2 linked regions of the Magnetofaba australis IT-1 genome follow. The protein of the gene in region 1 interacts with the protein of each later gene in a pairwise test. Links are inferred from orthologs where the notes say so. Each region holds a gene or a part of one and is shown on either strand. Other genes may lie near its edges.

Region 1 (3,855 bases):
CCGATGAGAAAGGAATTTCGTCGATGAAAATCAAAAGCGTGGATGCTGGAAAATTGGGGCGCATCACGCGCGGTCGCGCCAAAGGCGGCGCTGCTGGCGCCGGTTCAGCCCGCGCCGGACGCAGCGGCGGGGCGCGGCGCGACGATGTGGCGCTGTCCGATAATGCGCGCGCCTACGGCATGGCCGACGAGGCGATGCAGAGCGCGCCAAATGTGCGCTCGGAGTTGGTGACGCCGATCAAAGAGGCGTTGGACGCCGGGCGTTATGACATCTCCAGCCTGGACGTGGCCGACAAGATCCTGCGTCAGGTGCTCATGGAGCGCAAACAGTCTTTGTAGGCGGTGGCCGTCCCACAGCCGGATTTAACAGGAGGAGACCATGGCGGACGCCAGCGGGGCCTTGAAACAGATTGTGGAAACCTTGATCGATCGCTTCGAGAAGCTGCACGAGCTCCTGCTCGCCGAGCGTGAAGCGTTACGCAATCGTGACGCCGAGGCGCTGGAGAGCGCCAACGCCAGCGTTCGCGAGAGCTTGGAGGAGATTAGCCGCATCGATCAGCGCCGTCAGCGACTGACCATCGATATGGCCCATGTGCTGGGTCTGTCCGGCGGCGTGCCTTCGATGGGGGATCTGGCGCGCAAGCTGGGGGAGAAGAGCGGCTTTATGGCGCTGCGCGAGCAGTTGCGTACCGCCATCGACGCCGCGCAGAAGGCCAATCGCGAGAATCAAGCCGCGTTTCGCGGCGTGCAAACCGCCACCGAGGCGGTGATGGAGGTGATCCGCAGCGGCGGGACGCCACAAACCAGCGGCTATGGCCGCACCGGCGCCAAAGCAACCGCCGGCGCCTTTCACACTTTTTCCAAGCAGCTGTAACGCTTGGAGCTGTTCGCCACTGATCCGTTCGGCGCGCGCCTGGTCCAATGAGGGACGGGAAACGCCGGACGTTGCGAGGGGATTACCGCCATGCTGATTTTGACACGGAGAGTCGGAGAGAGTCTGCAAATCGGGGATGACATCAAAGTCACCCTGTTGGGCATTAAGGGCAACCAGGTGCGCATCGGTATCGACGCGCCGCGCGACGTGGAGGTGCATCGCGAGGAGATCTACGACAAGATCCGTCGCGAAACCCGCAAAGCCAACCGTCGCATGCCCGAGGATGTTTTGGACGAAGCCTCGCGTCTGCTGTCGCCGCACAAATAGGATTTGCCGCACCGCGTTGCGTGGCGCTGCAATGAAATCTTGAAAGCCCCGTCGAACCCCTTCGGCGGGGCTTTGTCATATTCATTATCTTGACTAATTTTGTCGGAATTGGCAGGGTGTATCTGATGCCGGAGCGTCATTGATGATGATTTCGCAACAGCATTCATTGCTCGCCGATTTGCGCTGAATACTCCCAACTCATTGAAGTGATGATATTCCTGACTGTATGAGGGGTATTTCAAAAAAGCCGACCAATCCAGTCAGGTTTATTGTTGACAATTTCCATCGGGTATTTAAAATCTCCATTTCAAAGGGGCAATCTTTTGTCTCTATGAATCTAGCGAAAACCAAGAGAGGTCATCGTGGCTTTTGGCGTTTTCAAAACCATCCGGGACGACATTCGCGTCATCTTTGACCGCGACCCCGCCGCGCGCAGCGTGGCCGAGATCATTCTCTGCTATCCCGGCGTCCACGCCATGATCTTCTATCGTTTCGCCCACATGTGGTGGGGCTGGAACCGCAAGCTTATCGCCCGTTTCATCTCCCATCTGGGGCGCTTCTTCACCGGGATTGAGATTCACCCTGGGGCCACCATCGGCAAGGGCTTCTTCATCGACCACGGCATGGGAGTGGTGATCGGCGAGACCACCGAGATTGGCGACAACGTCACCCTCTACCACGGCGTGACTCTGGGCGGCACCACCTGGAACAAGGGTAAGCGCCACCCTACGCTGCACGACGGTGTTGTGGTGGGGGCCGGCGCCAAGGTGCTGGGGCCCATCACGGTGGGCGAGAACGCCCGTATCGGCTCTAACGCCGTGGTGGTCAAAGCGGTGCCGCCGGATGTGACGGTGGTGGGGATTCCGGGTCGCGAAGTCGCGCCCAAGAAACACGACCCCATCGACCCCAATAATAAGTCCGACTTCCCCTCCTATGGCGTCACCGAGAATCAGATGCCCGACCCGGTGGCCCGCGCGGTTACCTGCATGCTCGAACAGATGCATCAGATGGAGCGGCGCCTGAATACGCTGGAGCGGGAGAAAGAGGCGCTGGTCTCTGAAAACGGCAAGAGCTGTGACGCAGCGGCGGCGCCGCTGCGCGTGGCGGGAGGCGACTCATGAAGCTGACCACCCGGGGACGCTATGCGGTCACCGCCATGTTGGATCTGGCGCAACATGGCGAAGAGGGGCCCTCCAACCTGGCGGATATCTCCGCGCGGCAGGAGATTTCCCTCTCCTACCTGGAGCAGCTGTTCGCCAAGCTGCGCCGCAGCGGATTGGTGAAGAGCATTCGCGGCCCCGGCGGCGGCTATCAACTGGCGCATACGCCGCAGCGCATCAGCGTGGCGGACATCATTCGCGCGGTGGATGAGCCGATTCAGGCCACCTCCTGCAAGGATTACCAGACCGAAGGGTGTCGCAAGACCACCCGCTGCATCACCCACGATCTGTGGGTGCAGTTGGGCAACCACATCTACGACTACCTGGATTCGGTCAATTTGGCGCATCTGGCGCAGAACGGCTCGGCCATGCTGGCGGGGGCCCATGATCACGATCATGGCGATCACCACACCGCCATGGGTAAGCGGGGGGCGGCGTGATCTATCTGGACCACAACGCCACCTCCAAGTTGCGCCCCGAGGCGCTGGCGGCGATGCTGCCGTTCTTCTCGGAGAAGTTCGGCAACCCGTCGGCGGCCCATAGCGGCGGTCGCGCCGCCAAAGAGGGGTTGGAGCGCGCCCGGCGCGCGGTGGCCAAACTGTTCAATGTCCACTTCAGCCGCGTGATCTTCACCAGCGGCGGCACCGAGGCGGACAATCTGGCCATTCAGGGCGTGGCGGCGGCCAATGACTACCAAGGCCACATCGTCACCACCGCCATTGAACATCCGGCGGTGAGCGAACCGATCAAACAGATGGTCAAACAGGGCATGCGCGCCACATTCGTCGAGCCCGACGCCCATGGCGTGGTCAACGCCGAGGCGATCGTTACCGCGCTGCAGCCCGACACCAAACTGGTCTCCATTATGGCGGCCAATAATGAAACCGGCGCTTTGCAGCCCATCGAAGAGATTGGCGCACAGCTTGCCGAGCGCAACATTCCGCTGCATGTGGATGCGGTGCAGATGGCGGGCAAAGCCCCGCTGGATCTGGAGCGCCTGCCCATCGCCTATGTGAGCGTTTCGGCGCACAAATTCGGCGGTCCGCAGGGCGTGGGCGCCCTCATCGTGGAGAAGAACGCGCCGCTGCGCGCCCAGTTGCTGGGCGGCGGGCAGGAGCGTCGCCGCCGTTCCGGTACGGAGAATCTGCCCGGCATCGTCGGCTTTGGCGTCGCCGCGCAGATGGCCAGCGATAACGACTATGCCGCCTATACCCGTCTTGAGGCGATGCGCGACGCCATGGAGCAGCGCATTCGTCATGCGCAGGTCGGCGCCGCTATCTTCAGCGCCGACGCTCCCCGCATGGGCAACACCTCGGCGCTGGCGTTCCCCCAGGTGAATGGCGAGACCCTGGTGATCAAACTGGATCTGGCCGGGTTCGCCATCTCCTCGGGCAGCGCCTGCTCGTCGGGCAAAACCGAACCCTCCCATGTGCTGCGCGCCATGGGGGTAGCGTCGGAGCTGGCGCAGGGCTTTGTTCGCGTCAGTCTGGGTTGG
Region 2 (3,330 bases), on another replicon or contig:
GGTTTTCCATAGCGGCATGCAAGCGGGGGCGTGGCCCGATTGCATGGCGACGGGTCGGTCGGCTGCGTTGGACGCAGGCGCTGACGAAAAGCGGTAAGGCGTTGGACGCGCGGGGATGATCGGGGCGGATCGCCCACAAGTGCGTCTTTCAGGAGAGAAGCGGTGTTGAAGTTCTCCAAGAAATTGCTGTACGCCATCGAAGCGGTGGTGGATATCGCCTATAACTCCGGTGGCGAGCCGGTGCAGATTCGCGAGGTGACCAGCCGTCAGGGGGTGCCCCAGCGCTATCTGGAGCAGGTGATGCAGCGTCTGGTGAAAGCGGGCATCCTCAAGGGGATTCGCGGCCCGCGCGGCGGCTATCTGCTGGCGCGCGAGCGCGCCAAGATCACCGTGGGCGATATCGCCCGCGTGGCCATGGAGGTGGGCGATGGCGAGGAGTCCGGGTTGCCCTCGGATGTGGCCACCGGCCCCATCGGTCAGGCGGTGATTCGCCCGTTGTGGACCGAATTCCAGGAGCAGATCCTGGTGATGATGGATGAGATCACGGTGGAGGAGTTGACCACCCGGGCGTTCCGTAACGGCGTGCCCAGCGAGGTCTACAACCGCATCACCTACACCATTTAATTCGCGCGCATTGGCTTATGTCCGCGTTCATTGCGCAGCAGAGCGATTCGCTCGCCTATGACGCCGTTCTGATCGGCGCGGGCGGGTTGGGCTCGGCCACGGCGCAGGCGCTGCAGCGCATGGCGGTGGATGCGCGCGTGCTGATTGTGGATGACGACGATATCGAGCGCTCCAATCTGCCGCGGCAGACCGCCTACCGCAGCGGCGATGTGGGCGCAGGCAAGGCCGAGACGCTGGCGCAGCGCGTCAGTGGCGGGACGTTGCGCGCGCAGGCGGCGCGCATCCGTCTGAGCGATGTTGAACAGATACGACAGTGGGCGCGCGGGGCGCGTCTGCTCATAGATGGATCCGATAATTTTACCACCCGTTTTGCCGCCAATGACGCCGCTGTGGCGCTGGGGATTCCCCTCGTTCATGGCGCGGTGGTGGGGTGGATGGGGCAGGTGATGCGCATCACGCCGGGGCGCAGCGCCTGTTTGCGCTGTCTGTTTGGCGGCCCGCCCAGTGACGAGGGCCCCACCTGCGCCGGCGCCGGGGTGATGGGGCCGGCGGTGGCGGAGATCGGTTGGCTGATGGCCATTGAGGCGTACAAGGCGCTCAGTGGGCAGGGCCAGGCGGTGGAGAACGGTCTGTTGACCATCAACATGCTATCCGGCAAACGGCGCATTGCGCCAGCGCCGCGCCGTGGCGACTGTCCCGGTTGTGGCGTAAGCGGAACCATTTGAAGGGGCGCAACCCATATGAGCGGCAGAATCTACGATAACATCACCGAGACCATCGGCCATACGCCGCTGGTGCGTCTGCACCGCATCGCCGAGGGCCTGAATGTGGAGATTCTGGCCAAACTGGAGTATTTCAACCCCATGAGTTCGGTCAAGGACCGCATCGGTCTGGCGATGATCGAAGAGGCCGAAGAGGCGGGGTTGATCGATCGCGATACCCTCATTGTGGAGCCCACCTCGGGCAACACTGGCATTGCGCTGGCCTTTGTGGCGGCGCAACGCGGCTATCAGTTGATCCTTACCATGCCGGAATCCATGTCCATTGAACGGCAGAAGCTGTTTGCTCTGCTGGGCGCGCAGGTGGTGCTGACGCCCGCTCTCGACGGCATGAAGGGCGCTATCGACAAGGCCCATGAGATCGTCAAAAGCGCGCCCAAGGCCTACATGCCCAATCAGTTCGACAACGACTCCAACCCCCGCGCCCATGAGAAGACCACCGCCGAGGAGATCTGGGCCGACACCGAGGGCAAGATGGACGCTCTGGTGTGCGGCGTGGGCACCGGCGGATCGCTCACCGGCATCGGTCGGGTGCTTAAGCAGCGCAACAAGGATATCCGCATCGTCGCGGTGGAGCCGGAGGAGTCGCCGGTGCTCTCTGGCGGCATGCCCGGACCGCACAAGATTCAGGGCATCGGCGCCGGGTTCATCCCCCGTGTGATGGATCGCGATCTGGTCGACGATGTGGTGCGGGTGGGCAATGAGTGCGCGTTTGAGATCGCCCGCCGCATGGCGCGGGAAGAGGGCATCGCCTGTGGCATCTCTTCGGGCGCGGCGGTGCGCGCGGCCCTGGAGTTGGGCAAGCGTCCCGAGTATGCGGGCAAGCGCGTGGTGGTGATTCTGCCCAGTTTTGCCGAGCGCTATCTCTCCACCGAACTGTTTGGCGGTTTGTGATTGTCCGCCATGTTGGACGCGGCGCGCATTGATCGCTACAGTCGCCAGATTCTTCTCAAAGAGGTGGGCGGCGGCGGTCAGGAGCGTCTGCTGACGGCGCGGGTGGCCATTTATGGCGGCGGCGTGGCTGGACATGAGGCGGCAACGGCGCTGTTGGCTGCGGGGGTGGGCGCGGTGGCGCTGACGCCGGCGCCCGGCGCGACCCACTGGGATCTGGCGATGCTCAATGGCGTCAATGAGGATGCCCGCGCCACCTTGCATGCCGATGGTGAGCAGGCGGCGGACCTGCTGCTGGTTTGTGGCGTGAGTCTGGCCGAACTGTGCGCTTGGGATCGTCAGGAGGCGGGACGCTCGCGCTGGCGTTTTGCCAGCTTGGGTTGTGGTGTGCTGTTAGGGCGTAACGGTGAAATGGCGCCAGAGCCGTTGTATGACGCCGCTCTGCGCGCAACGCCGCTGGCGCCCACTTGGGAGCGCGCCGCCGCCGGGACGCTGGGCGCGGTGATCGCCACCGAGGCGTGCAAGGCGCTATTGGGCGTAGGCGAGCCGCTGTTGGGGGCGCGGCAGTTCGACCCGGCCAGCGGCGTGTGGATGAATCTGACTGCCTGATAGCGTTGCGAATTCAAAACTGCACAGAACGGCCAATGTTTGCGTGACGTCGGCGCCGCGAGTGCTGACTATTGGCCGCCGACAGGTCGGCGGCGGGGTCTGGGGTCTGCGACCCCAGCGGGGCGTGGGGCGGCGCCCCACGGTTTGGCTTTTGACCTTTGGGAGCTCGAGGGCAAAGCCCTCGATATCTTATAGCGCCCCACTTTTCACTTCAAAAACCTAACGATTCCAAGCGGAACGCTCTTTCTGTCGTTTCTCTGTAGGTACGCTTCTGAGATCCCCATGTCCGACGACGCCTTTCTCGATATCACCGCCGACCACTGCCCCATGACTTTCGTTAAGGTGAAGCTCAAACTGGAGAGTCTGCCGCCGGGCAGTGTCCTGCAGGTGCGTCTGAGCGATGGCGAGCCGTTGCACAATGTGCCGC

Evidence for each region. The genes of interacting proteins can lie anywhere in the genome.
Region 2: the proteins of cysE (region 1) and cysK interact in binary tests that used the Escherichia coli proteins (3 or more experiments, as listed by UniProt). The link is inferred for Magnetofaba australis IT-1 from one-to-one orthologs.

What each region holds. Positions count from the first base shown.
Region 1 is NZ_LVJN01000020.1:1,278,144-1,281,998, forward strand. What follows is about bases 583-3,441. They hold cysE (serine O-acetyltransferase), read left to right. Parts: upstream 583-1,562; coding sequence 1,563-2,321; downstream 2,322-3,441. Other genes in these bases: MAIT1_RS17750 (flagellar protein FlgN), read left to right, coding at 583-873; csrA (carbon storage regulator CsrA), read left to right, coding at 964-1,200; MAIT1_RS17765 (Rrf2 family transcriptional regulator), read left to right, coding at 2,318-2,800; MAIT1_RS17770 (cysteine desulfurase family protein), read left to right, coding at 2,797-3,441. Outside these bases: flagellar biosynthesis anti-sigma factor FlgM, read left to right, coding at 24-338; more of MAIT1_RS17750, read left to right, coding at 379-582; more of MAIT1_RS17770, read left to right, coding at 3,442-3,855.
Region 2 is NZ_LVJN01000015.1:102,284-105,613, forward strand. The notes cover bases 499-3,330. They hold cysK (cysteine synthase A), read left to right. Parts: upstream 499-1,364; coding sequence 1,365-2,297; downstream 2,298-3,330. Other genes in these bases: MAIT1_RS02755 (RrF2 family transcriptional regulator), read left to right, coding at 499-624; MAIT1_RS02760 (HesA/MoeB/ThiF family protein), read left to right, coding at 642-1,349; MAIT1_RS02770 (ThiF family adenylyltransferase), read left to right, coding at 2,307-2,903; MAIT1_RS02775 (sulfurtransferase TusA family protein), read left to right, coding at 3,186-3,330. In the rest of the region: more of MAIT1_RS02755, read left to right, coding at 163-498.